DNA from 3 places in the Exiguobacterium sp. UBA1053 genome. Region 1 is predicted to be linked to each of the others. Evidence: riboswitches for the same ligand, from Rfam matches in the RefSeq annotation. Region 1 holds a riboswitch; each other region holds the start of a gene.

The links. Region 1 has a riboswitch for S-adenosylmethionine ahead of B3G15_RS06995 (Na+/H+ antiporter NhaC family protein). Riboswitches for the same ligand answer to the same signal wherever they lie in the genome.
Region 2: it holds a riboswitch for S-adenosylmethionine, as region 1 does, so the genes downstream of both, B3G15_RS11165 (methionine ABC transporter ATP-binding protein) here and B3G15_RS06995 (Na+/H+ antiporter NhaC family protein) in region 1, are expected to answer to the same signal.
Region 3: it holds a riboswitch for S-adenosylmethionine, as region 1 does, so the genes downstream of both, msrA (peptide-methionine (S)-S-oxide reductase MsrA) here and B3G15_RS06995 (Na+/H+ antiporter NhaC family protein) in region 1, are expected to answer to the same signal.

The regions. Positions count from the first base shown of each region.
Region 1 covers NZ_DCDO01000011.1:14,570-18,724, forward strand. The annotation lists gene B3G15_RS06990 (metal ABC transporter solute-binding protein, Zn/Mn family) at 1-939, shown strand, start outside; SAM riboswitch class I at 1,009-1,113, shown strand; gene B3G15_RS06995 (Na+/H+ antiporter NhaC family protein) at 1,195-2,505, shown strand; gene B3G15_RS07000 (hypothetical protein) at 2,549-2,752, opposite strand; gene B3G15_RS07005 (aldo/keto reductase) at 2,910-3,722, shown strand; gene B3G15_RS07010 (hypothetical protein) at 4,064-4,155, opposite strand, start outside.
Region 2 covers NZ_DCDO01000013.1:679,771-683,925, forward strand. The annotation lists gene B3G15_RS11160 (methionine ABC transporter permease) at 1-32, opposite strand, end outside; gene B3G15_RS11165 (methionine ABC transporter ATP-binding protein) at 29-1,051, opposite strand; SAM riboswitch class I at 1,130-1,234, opposite strand; gene B3G15_RS11170 (bifunctional cystathionine gamma-lyase/homocysteine desulfhydrase) at 1,292-2,458, opposite strand; gene B3G15_RS11175 (PLP-dependent cysteine synthase family protein) at 2,451-3,374, opposite strand; gene B3G15_RS11180 (S-ribosylhomocysteine lyase) at 3,371-3,835, opposite strand; gene B3G15_RS11185 (class I SAM-dependent methyltransferase) at 3,839-4,155, opposite strand, start outside.
Region 3 covers NZ_DCDO01000006.1:38,006-42,160, forward strand. The annotation lists gene B3G15_RS05455 (C40 family peptidase) at 1-910, shown strand, start outside; gene B3G15_RS05460 (putative quinol monooxygenase) at 969-1,262, opposite strand; gene B3G15_RS05465 (M20 metallopeptidase family protein) at 1,340-2,518, shown strand; SAM riboswitch class I at 2,581-2,684, shown strand; gene msrA (peptide-methionine (S)-S-oxide reductase MsrA) at 2,779-3,309, shown strand; gene B3G15_RS05475 (DMT family transporter) at 3,386-3,868, opposite strand; gene B3G15_RS05480 (Crp/Fnr family transcriptional regulator) at 3,881-4,155, opposite strand, start outside.

The DNA.
Region 1 (4,155 bases):
GATTCATCGACTTCAGATAAAACCCAGACAGAAGTCTATGCATCAACGTTCGCGACGGCTGCTATTGCCCGTGAAATCGGTGGGGATCAAGTCGACGTCAAGATGATCGTCCCACCTGGAGCAGACCCCCACTCTTACGAGCCAACGTCAAAACAACTCACTGAGATTGCCAAGGGCGACTTATTCCTCTTAACCGGTACGACGCTCGAGCCGTATTCGAAAAAAATCCAGGAGAGTCTAAAAGGCACGGATGTCCGCTTCGTCGAGACGAGTAAGGATGTCAACTTGCTAGAATCGGATGCTACACTTCATGCACATGAAGAAGAAGGGCATACAGAAGACGAACATGCCCACGAAGAAGAAGGGCATGATGATCATGCAACAGATGAACATGCGCATGAAGAAGAGGGGCATGACCACGGAAAATACGATCCACACGTCTGGCTCGACCCTGTCAACGCAAAAGCAATGGCACGCTCGATTACAACTGCTCTATCAAAAGAAGTACCAAAAGACAAAGCAACATTCGAGAAAAACTTAAAGGCGTTCGATCAACAAGCTGACGCACTCGATGAAGAGTTCAAACAAGCGGTCGCTGATGGTTCGAAAAAAGAGCTTCTCGTTACGCATGCCGCTTATGGTTACCTCGCAGAACGATATGGTTTCACACAACTGCCGATCGCGGGAATTTCTCCTTCTGATGAACCGTCACAAAAGCAACTGGCCGCTTTAGTGAAAGAAGCACGGATGCATGATTTGAAATACGTCGCGTTCGAAGAGACAGTCTCACCTAAGGTTGCACGTGTCATCCAAAAAGAAATCGGAGCTGAATCCGTGACGATTCATAATCTAGAGTCGGTCACGAAAGCGCAACAAAACAGTTCTTATTTCAAGTTGATGGAAGAAAACGTCCAAACATTGAAAAAGGCACTTCAGTAAAGTACAGTTGACACGCGTTACTCAATGCGGTACGGTAAGAAACGTGTTTTACAACAATTGAATGACTTCTTTTTATCGCGAGAAACGGAGGGACTGGCCCAATGATGTTTCGGCAGCGGACGATTTGATTCGTACTGTGCCAAATCCAGCAAGCGAAAGCTTGAGAGATAAGAAGAGCGTCTTTATTTCATAAAGACCTCCTTCTTTCTTGCGAAGGGGTCTTTTTTTGTATCTTTGAGAAACGAGGTGTCAACAATGAATGAAACGATCACGCCTAACAAATGGGCACTGCTTCCTCTCGTCGTATTCCTGGTTCTCTTCATCGGAGCCGGGATCTTCTATGACGACTTTTACAAATTTCCGATCCTTATCGCCGCACTGATCGCTTTGATTTTTGCTGCAATCACAACGAAAGGATCCATCAATCAAACGGTCGAACGAATCGCAACGGGTGCCGGAAATCCCGATATCATGATCATGGTCTTCATCTTCTTATTAGCCGGTACGTTTTCTGGAACGGCAGAAGCAATCGGTGCCATCGATGCAACCGTCAATGCTGCTTTGACGTTCCTACCTCCGTCATTACTGATGAGTGGTCTGTTCATCATCGCTGCCTTCATCTCGATGGCAATGGGAACATCGACTGGAACGATTGCTGCACTCGCGCCGATCGCCTTCGGTATTCATGAAGCGACAGGCATCAACGTTGCGATCGCAGCAGCGTCAGTCGTTGGTGGATCGATGTTCGGCGATAACCTGTCGTTCATCTCGGATACGACGATTGCTGCCGTCCGAACCCAAAAAACGAACATGCGCGATAAATTCCGGACGAACTTCATGATCGTCCTACCGGCTGCTATTTTGACGGTCATCCTGCTCGCATTCGTTTCCGGTTCTGGTGACGTCGTCGAAGCAAAAGCCTTTGAATTCTACAAGTTGATTCCATATCTCGCTGTCATCGTTCTTGCGATCTTCGGCGTCAATGTCATCCTTGTCTTAATTGGTGGTACGCTACTCACCGGCATCATCGGTATGATTGATGGTAGCTTCGGCTTAAGTGGATTCGTCCTCTCGATGTCTGAAGGCATGTTGGGCATGGCGGAGATCTCCATCTTGACGCTCCTCATGGGTGGTCTCGTCAGCTTGATTACGTTCAACGGTGGAATCGCCTTCTTAAAAGAGACGCTGACACGCAAGATTTCACAGCGTCGTAGTGCCGAGTTCAGTATGGCAGCACTCGTTAGCGCAACGAATCTCGCGACTGCAAACAATACGATCTCGATTCTCGTCGCTGGACCACTGGCAGCTGAAATTGCCGATACGTATGAAGTCGATCGAAAAAAATCGGCGAGTATCCTTGATATCTTCTCTTGTGGTATTCAAGGCATCATTCCGTATGGAGCACAACTATTGATCGCAGCAGAATTGACGAAAACGGCTTCACCGGAACTGATTCCGTATCTGTTCTATCCGTTCCTCCTCTTCGTCTGTGGATCAATTGCCATCTTCTTCGGCTTACCACGCATGAAGAAGACAGCGACGAAGCAAGAAAAAATTTCTTCGTAACCATAAAACAGGTCCAATCGCGTCGACGATTGGACCTGTTTTATTATTTATTCTGCTTCGCTTGTCGTTCTAAGATTAAGTAAGCGATTGCCGGAAGCGGGAACTGAACGAGTCCAGCGCCTCCCCACACCCATGGATTACGTCCTGACTTTCGCGCACTAAGAAACAGACCCACTGCCTGCGTTACTAACAAGGCGCCAATGCTAAGCCAAGTACATTTGGATAGCTTTTTATTCTTTTGAGCCATCTTTTCTCCCCCTCTTTTAACACACGATTAAATCTCACGATTCTTTTCTATTTTACCTTATTTCATTCCTACATGAGCATGGAAACGGACGTCTTCGTTCGTTCATGCTAAACTAAACGAGCAAATCTAAACTACGTTTTATGAGGAGGAGTAACACATGCAATACGCAAAACTTTCAAACGGTATTACGATTCCCCAAATCGGATTCGGTGTCTGGCAAGTAGATGAAGAGACAGAAGCACCTGCTGCTGTCGCTGAAGCATTACGTGTCGGCTATCGTCATATCGATACGGCTGCTGTCTACAAAAACGAGCGCGGTGTCGCAAAAGGAATCAAGGAAAGCGGCGTGAAACGTGAGGATCTCTTCTTAACGTCAAAAGTCTGGAACGATGATATTCGTGCCGGTCGGACGAAGGAAGCATTCGCAGAATCGCTCGAACGTCTCGAAACAGATTATCTTGACCTCTATCTTATCCACTGGCCGGTCGAAGGCTATATCGAAGCGTGGAAAGCAATGGTTGAACTGTATGAAGCAGGCAAGATCAAAGCGATCGGTGTCTCGAACTTCAAAGAACATCACCTCGATACATTGGCAGAAGAGGGCTTGATGGCACCAATGATCAACCAAGTCGAGTTGCATCCACAATTACCGCAACACGAACTGCACGAATACTTGCAAGATCACAACATTCAAGTCGAAGCATGGAGCCCACTCATGCAAGGGAAATTCCTCGAAATCAACGATTTCAAGGAAATCGCAGAGAAACACGGCAAGACACCTTCACAAGTCGTCTTACGTTGGCATCTCGACAACGGCATCGTCGCTCTTCCAAAATCCGTTACACCAGCACGCATTGCGGAAAACTTCGACGTCTTTGATTTCCAACTCGATGCTGATGATCTTGAGAAAATTGATCGTATCGCAACGGATGTCCGCCTCGGACCGGATCCGGACGAAATCGATTTTTAATCTGGCGATTCACATAAAAGATGAGGCTGACTCAAAAGTCCGTTTCCACAAAGAGAAGGGTGGCAGAACGATGATCTGCCACCCTATCTCGTAACAAAAAGAATGACGCGTTTCACGCAACTCTTACAGGAAAAGTGCCTCTTTGCGCTGTCAGAGACAAACAAGACCCGCTTTCCTGCTTGAATAAAGCAGGAAAACTGGCTTGTGTCTCGCCTGAGGAAAGGGCGTGAAAAGACGCGTCATTCTTTTTTGAGTCAGCCTCTTGATTCATCTGAACGACGAGAGACCCGTTTCCAGTCTACGACTTGGAAGCGGGTCTCTTTTTTTATGATTGAAGCTGATCAGACATAATAAATTAAAATCGTATCTTCCGCTTCTTCTGCCTTTTGAAAATAGGCGCGTAAATCGGCGAATTGTTCCCAGATATCCTCGA
Region 2 (4,155 bases), on a different contig from region 1:
TCCCAATCTAGGTTGTCAAAGAATGAAATCATCGGTGATCCACCTCCACTTCAACATCACTGGCTTGAAGCTTCGTGATGACCGCTTGTGTTGCTTCTGTTTCCCCGATCAACTGAATGAACAGTGTACCGAGTGCCCCTTCCTGCGATTGACCGACGTTTCCGCCGATGATATTGAACAGGACCGGTGAATCCTTCATGACTTCCGCGAGGATCGGGCTTTCCGCTGTCGATCCGACGAACGTCAACTGAACGATTTTTCCGGTTGGGTAGCGTTCGCGTAGTTTCGCGAACGTTAACTCGTTCTCTGACGGTGACGTCAATTGTTTGACGAATTCCTTCGTCATCGCTTGCTTCGGATGACGGAAGACTTCTGCGACCGGTCCTTGCTCGACGATTTTACCGGCTTCCATGACGGCGACCCGGTGACAGATTTTTTGAATGACGTGCATCTCGTGTGTGATCAAGACGATCGTTAGTTTCAGTTTTTCATTGATGTCGACGAGTAACTCAAGGATTGAGTCCGTCGTCTTCGGATCGAGTGCACTTGTTGCCTCGTCACATAAGAGAACGTCCGGGTTCGATGCCAGTGCCCGAGCGATACCGACACGTTGTTTTTGACCACCGGATAATTGTGACGGATAAGCTTTTTCGCGTCCGTCCAAACCAACGAGTTGGATCAGTTCCGCTACCCGTTCCTTGCGATGTGCTTTCGGGAAGCCACCTAGCTCGAGTGGGAACATGATGTTCTCTTCAACCGTCCGTGACCATAGTAAGTTGAAGTGTTGGAAGACCATCGAGACATTCTTGCGGACGCCTCGTAATTCTTTTGGTTTCAGTGATGTCATTTCAACACCATCGATTTGGATCGAACCACTCGTTGGTGCTTCGAGCATATTCAGTAATCGGATCAGAGTCGATTTCCCTGCTCCGGAATAACCGATTATTCCAAAAATTTCACCGCGCTCGATTGTCAGATCGACATTCGCGACGGCTTCGACCGCTCCGCGCTTTGAGCGATAAATCTTTCCTACGTCTTGTAAACGAATCACAACTGTCCCTCCTAAAATAAAAAAAGTGCGCGCGTTTTAGAGCAAACGCGCGCACTTTTCAGTACACAAAACCATTTGCTCTCATCTCCCAGACTTTTGTCTGCTGGAATTAGCACCACTTCGGATTAGATCCGCGGTTGCCGGGTTTCATCGGGCCAGTCCCTCCACCACTCTCGATAAGAGTTTCGGTATTAAGTTTGTAGAATATATTCTGAATATTAGCAGGGGTTATTTTTGTTGTCAAACAGTTTTTTCAGAAACTTTTTCGAGGAACGTGAAAGCACGTGTTAAGTCTTCTTTCAAATCTTCTGCGTCTTCAAGTCCAACTGAAATCCGAACGAGACCGTCCGTGATACCGAGTTCTGCCCGACGTTCTGCTGGGATCGACGCGTGCGTCATCCGTGCCGGAACGGAAATCAGACTCTCGACGGCACCAAGACTTTCAGCAAGTGTGAAGAAGTGTGTCGCCTCGACGAGTTTTTCTGCGTTCGCTGCTGAACCAACATCAAAGCTGATCATCCCACCAAATCCAGTCGCTTGTTTCGCTTGGATGTCGTGACCAGGATGCGATGCAAGTCCCGGGTAGAAGATGTTTGAGACAATATCTTGCGCTTGTAGGAACGCAACGAGATCATGTGCTGTCTCTTCGATCGCATCCATCCGGATACCGAGTGTACGAAGACCACGGACGAGCAAGAAGCTGTCTTGCGGTCCAAGCACGCCGCCTGTCGAGTTTTGGATGAAGTGCAGCTCTTCGCCGAGCGCATCATCTTTGACGACGACAAGTCCAGCGACGACGTCCGAATGTCCGCCGATGTATTTCGTCGCACTGTGCAAGACGATGTCTGCACCAAGTGCGAGTGGTTGTTGATGGTATGGTGTCGCGAACGTGTTGTCGACGACGAGTTTAAGATCGTGACGTTTTGCGATTGTTGCGATTGCTTCAATGTCCGTAACTTTCAACAACGGGTTCGTCGGTGTTTCGACGTAGACGATCTTCGTGTTGTCTTGAATCGCTGCTTCCGTTGCCGCAAGGTCCGTCGTATCGACGAATGTCACTTCGATGTTGAACTTCGGTAAGACGCGTTGCATCAAGCGGAACGTACCACCGTAGACGTCATCGGTCATGACGATGTGGTCGCCAGACTCAAGTAAGTGGAAGACGGCATGGATCGCTGCCATCCCAGAACCGAAGGCAAAACCACGTGCGCCACCTTCGAGATCCGCAATCAATCGTTCGATGCTCGTCCGTGTTGGGTTCGCTGTCCGTGAGTATTCGTATCCGTCCTTGAGTTGACCGATTTTATCCTGCTTGTATGTGCTTGTTTGATAGATCGGAGGTGTGACGGCTCCTGTTGCCCGGTCGACACCTGTTCCTCCATGAATCAATGCTGTCTTCTTACGCATGAGTTTCGTCCACCTTTTCAAAGATTTGTTGGCTCAAGTAGCGTTCGGCACTGTCTGCGAAGACGGTGACGATCGTACTGCCGGGGTGACGCTTCGCGATATCAAGCGCAGCAACGAGCGCTGCACCTGCTGAACTACCAACGAGTAATCCTTCGCGAGCAGCGAGTGTATGAACCGCGTCAAATGCATCGCGGTCAGAAATCGTATGAATCTCGTCGACGAGTTCACGCGGAACGAGACTTGGCCATTTTGCTGTTCCAATGCCTTCTGTCTTATGAGGACCGGCTGGACCACCATTTAAGACGGAGCCTTCCGGTTCGACGATTGCTGCTTTTGTACCGAGACGTTGTTTTAAGAAGTCCGCTGTTCCGGTGAACGTACCACCTGAACCACAACCGGCAACGAACCAGTCGATGTGCGGCAAGTCCGCAATCAGCTCAGGACCGAGTGTCCGCTGATACGTGACTGGGTTCTCTTCGTTTTCGAATTGTAACGGAACGTAACTGTTCGGAATTTCCTGACCGAGTTCTTTTGCCCGGTCGATCGCCCCTTGCATATCGAGTTCAGTCGGCGTGTTGACGACGGTTGCGCCGAGTGCCCGCATCAACGTCTGCTTTTCCTGACTGAATTTTTCCGGAACGACACAGATGACTTGGAGATCGTATTTCTTAGCGGCGAGCGCCAAGCCGATGCCGGTATTCCCGGCTGTCGGCTCGATGATCGTACCGCCTGGTGTCACATGTCCGTTTTCGATTGCTGCATCAACGAGTTGAATGCCAAGGCGGTCTTTGACGCTGCCCCCAGGGTTCATCCATTCGAGCTTCGCCAAAATGCGCGTACCAGCAGGCAAATCGAATGAAGTGATCTCGTAGAGTGGTGTGTTTCCGACGAGGTCGCGGACGTTGTTCGCGATCATCCGAAGACGATGTCCCATTCATCACGACCGGCAAGCATTTTCTCGGCATAGTGCTTCGCTCCTTTGAGGTCATGTGCGCTCGCAAATCCACATTGGACTTCGTTTTGCGCTGGAATCTCTTCTGCTGCGAGGACGTCTTTCAACGTCTTCTCAACGAGTTCGCTCATTTTTTCGACCGAGTCGAAGTTCATCATCGCCATGTAGAAACCTGTTTGGCATCCCATCGGCGAGACATCGATGACATCATCCGAGTAGTTACGGATGTTTTCAGCAAGTAAGTGCTCGAGTGTGTGCATCGCACGCATCGGCATTTGCTCAACGTTTGGTTGTGTGAAACGGATATCGTATTTGACGACTTGGTCGACTTTACCTTCTTTATAACCCGCGACGCGGATATAAGGTGCTTTGACTTTCGTATGATCCAGGTTAAAGCTTTCGACGTTCATTTTTTGAAGTGCCATGATTTATTCCCCCATTTTCTCGGCTTCTACGAGCCAGACGAAGTGATTGTATTGTATAAATTTAACAGTGAATCCCCGTGATGTAAACAATTCTTCCATGACTGGAATCAACGGGTAAAACTCGCGTTCGAGATCTTCCGCTAACGCATCAAACCCTTGAGCACGTGCTTCACGGATCGTTTGCAGGCGCGCCTCTTCTGAGACGAACATCGTATCCGCGTAGACGATTTTTCCGTCTGCCGGTAAATGTGATGCCATCAGTTCGATTGCTTCTCCCTTTTCCTCATCTGTTAGATGATGAAACGCATACGTCGAAACAA
Region 3 (4,155 bases), on a different contig from region 1:
TACACGCGTCAAATATAAAAATGCCTTTGGTTTCGTCGATTCGAGTCGTATCGGACTGAACAAGCCGACGGCAAAAGCAAAAAAAGGCACGACATTTTATGTCCACCTGGACCAGACGCCACTCTTCTCTGCCGACGTTGCTTACAGTCGCCCAGCTGCCTATTTGAAGAAAGGAACAAAACTGATTGGTCTGAAATCGATTGATGATGACTTTTGGCAAGTTCGCCTGGCAAATGGTCAAACCGGTTATGTCCTCAACCCTTATATCAGCACGAGCAAACCCGATATGGGACTGACACAAAAAGCGATCGACCGGGCGAAAATCTATACGGTCAAACAGACGACGTCGTTCTTTGCGAGTCCGACAAGTCCAAAAGGCAACGGACTCGTTGAACAAGGCAAACGGGTTTATCCGCGTCATCGAGTCGGAAACTTCTATGTCATCCAGTCAGGCTGGACACCTGTTTATCTTCCTGTATCCGCTGTGACGATCACGTCCGATAAACGGGTCGTCAAAAAGAACAATACGCGTGGTGAAAAGCTGATCCAAGCAGCAGTCCAACATATCGGCACACCATACACATGGGGTTCGCAAGATGCCGTGAATGGTGGTTTTGACTGTTCCGGTTTGATTCACTACGCGACGAACAAGGCTGGAAAATACGGTGGTCGGACGAACGTTCGTGGCTACTGGTACGGTGCTTTCTTTACGAATCGCCGGACGAGTATCTCGAGTGGTAAACGCTCGGATATCGTCTTCTTCCAGAACACCTACACGGATGGTCCATCGCATATCGGAATCATGCTCGATAGCGAACACTTCATCCATGCGGGCGGTTCACAGCTCCAAATCAATTCGATTTATGAACCGCGTTGGCAAGAGCATTTCCTCGGATTTAAATCGATGTAAGACAAAAAAAGACGAAGCCGTCGAATTCGACGGCTTCGTCTCTTCTTATCGCAACACGTCAGAATGTCATCTCGACGTATTTCGTTACTTGTCGATCCATCAAGTATAACTCGATCTGTTCACGGTATGCTTTATAATGATCGGATGCGATATGCGCTTCAAGCGCCTCTTCGTCCCGATACACTTCATACAGCATGAATTGATGCTCATCCTCGATCGATTGGTGCAAGGAATAACGTAAGCATCCTTCTTCTTTTTGTGAGGCATGATAGACCGTTTGTAGAATCGGGAAAACTTGATCCGCGAGTCCTGCTTTGATTGTAAGTACAGCGTTGACGACGATTTCTCCCATGTTTCATTATCCCCTTTCGTGATTACCTGTATCTGTACCCATTTTCACGAAAAGACACACGTCAAAGGAGCTTGAAGATGCAAACTCAACTTTTTGAAGCACTTGAACAATTTGAACCCACGATGATCGCGTTACGTCGTGATTTCCACCGGCATCCGGAACTGTCCTTCCAAGAAGTCCGCACACCAGAACGGATTGCTGCCTTTTACACAGAACGAGGCATTCCTCATCAAACAGCCGTTGGAGGTCGTGGGGTCGTCGCGACGATTGAAGGTAAACAACCTGGTCCGACGATTGCTGTCCGCGCAGATTTTGACGCATTACCACTTCAGGAAGAGACAACGCTTGCTTTCCGGTCGATCCATCCTGGTATCATGCATGCTTGCGGGCATGATGGTCACACGGCAATGGTGATGGCCCTGGCTGCTACGCTCTATCCGTTACGTGATCAATTGCAAGGAACGATTCGAATCATTCACCAGCATGGTGAAGAGGTCTTTCCCGGTGGAGCAATTCAAATGATTGAAGCCGGTGTCCTCGAAGGTGTCGATGCGATTTTTGCGACACATCTCGAAAATGATTTACCGGTTGGTACGATTGGGTTTCGGGAAGGACATACATTATGTGCGATCGACGAATTCGAAATCATCGTCCACGGTCAAGGCGGGCATGCCCAAGCACCACATAAAACAAAAGATGCACTCGTCGCTGGAGCGCAGCTCGTCTGCAACTTACAGCATCTCGTCAGTCGACGGGTCGATCCGTTTGAGCCTGCTGTTCTTGCAATTGGTTCTTTCCATGCGGGAACGGCTCCGAACATCGTCACGGGTGAAGCACGCATCGTCGGGGAAATCCGGACGTTCAATGAGACATTGCGGCATCAGCTCCGACAAGAAGTCGATCTTGTCGCCAAAACGACATGTGCCGGCATCGGTGCTACCTATTCAATCGACTTCACGACTGGTTATCCAGCACTCTGGAATCATCCGGACGAGACAAAACTTGTTCAGGAAGCCGCTTCTTTCTTACCGGAAGCATCCGTCCGGGCACTCAAACCAATGATGGCTGCGGATGACTTCGCGCATTATCTAACACATGTCCCGAGAAGTTATTTCTTTACTGGCTCCGGATATACGGACGGTCGCGTCAACTATCCACAGCATCATCCGCAGTACGAAATCAACGAACAGGCGTTGTTGATTGGTGCGAAGACACTCGGAGCGACGGTTTTACGTGCCTTGAAACCTAAGGATTGACTTTATTTCTTTTTGAATGGTATCATCACAACAATGATAACGAATGACATCAACTTCATATACCCTTATCAAGAGTGGACCGAGAGATCTGGATCGATGACGTCCCAGCAACCTGCGCATAGCAAGGTGCTACGACCAGCAAAGCGAAAGCTTTGGTTGATAAAAAGCGGCGACTCCTTTTGCAACCAAGCGAAGGAGTCGTTTTCGTTTTCTCGCTGTCAGACATACAATGGGGATTTCCCACGGAGAGGAAGAGACAGATGGAAAAAGCAACATTTGCAGGTGGATGTTTTTGGTGCATGGTGACACCATTTGAAGAATTACCAGGAATCGAGGGAATCGTATCGGGTTACATGGGCGGACACGTCGATAACCCGACATACGAGCAAGTTAAAACAGGAACGACGGGACATCTCGAAGTCGTCCAAATCACGTTTGACCCGAGTCTGTTCCCGTACGAGCGTCTGCTCGAACTCTACTGGCCACAAACGGATCCGACGGATGCAGAAGGTCAATTCCAAGATCGCGGCACGCAGTACGCACCAGCGATTTTCTATCATACGGACGCTCAACATGAAGCAGCGATCGCTTCTCGTGACGCTCTTGCTGCAAGCAATCGTTTCAAACAACCGATCGTAACGCGGATCGATGCCGCTTCTGAATTTTATCCGGCGGAAGAGTATCATCAAGACTTCCATAAGAAAAATCCAGAACACTATAAAAAAGATCGTGCTGCCTCTGGTCGCGATGCCTTCATCGAGCAGGAATGGAAAGATACGACGACGGTTTAATTCAAAAAAATGCATATAAAAACAGGTCAGTAAACGTTGGTTTGCTGACCTGTTTCATTGTTATGAAAAAAATAAGTCATGAAACACGTTCTACTTGATCCGCCGCCTTCTCTTCCGGCGCCACGACTTGATACCGCTTCAAAACGAAGATCCCACATACCATGACGGCGAGACCGATGAGCTGACCGAACGATAAATCAATTTGTGGTAAACCGAACCAGCCGAACGTATCGACAGCGAGAGCAAAGCTTAACTGCGAAATCAGAACGACAGAGATCGCGACGGACGGACCAAGTAATTGAATTCCACGCATGACACAAAAAACGACGCCAACACCGACAAGTCCACCAAACCAATAGAGTGGTGATACGTTTTGGATCTGCCCGATTGTTCCACCACGAAACAGAACATACGTGACACTTGCTCCGATGAAGCCGACGAAGAAGACGAGCGTCGTTGTCGCCCAAGCACCGAACGCGTCACTCATCCGAGCATTCAATACCGTCTGTAAACTGATTAACATCCCTGCCAACACGGCACACACGATGCCTATTACCATGTTCGTTCCTCCTTACTCATAGCTGTTACCGTTCGCCTTCTCGCGAACCCGCTCCAGATCGACGATGATGATTTTCCCGCGTCGTCGAACGAGAATCTCCTCTTCACATAATTTCGTGATGATCCGGTTGAGATGGCGATAACTCGTTCCAAGCCAGTCAGCGACGTCATGCAGGTTCGACGTCCGCATCTCCTGATAAAACAAACTGTCACTGGCTTCAGAAGCGATCGACAACAAATATCCTGCAAATCGCTCTTCAACTGTATACAATACATGGTGCGACGCTG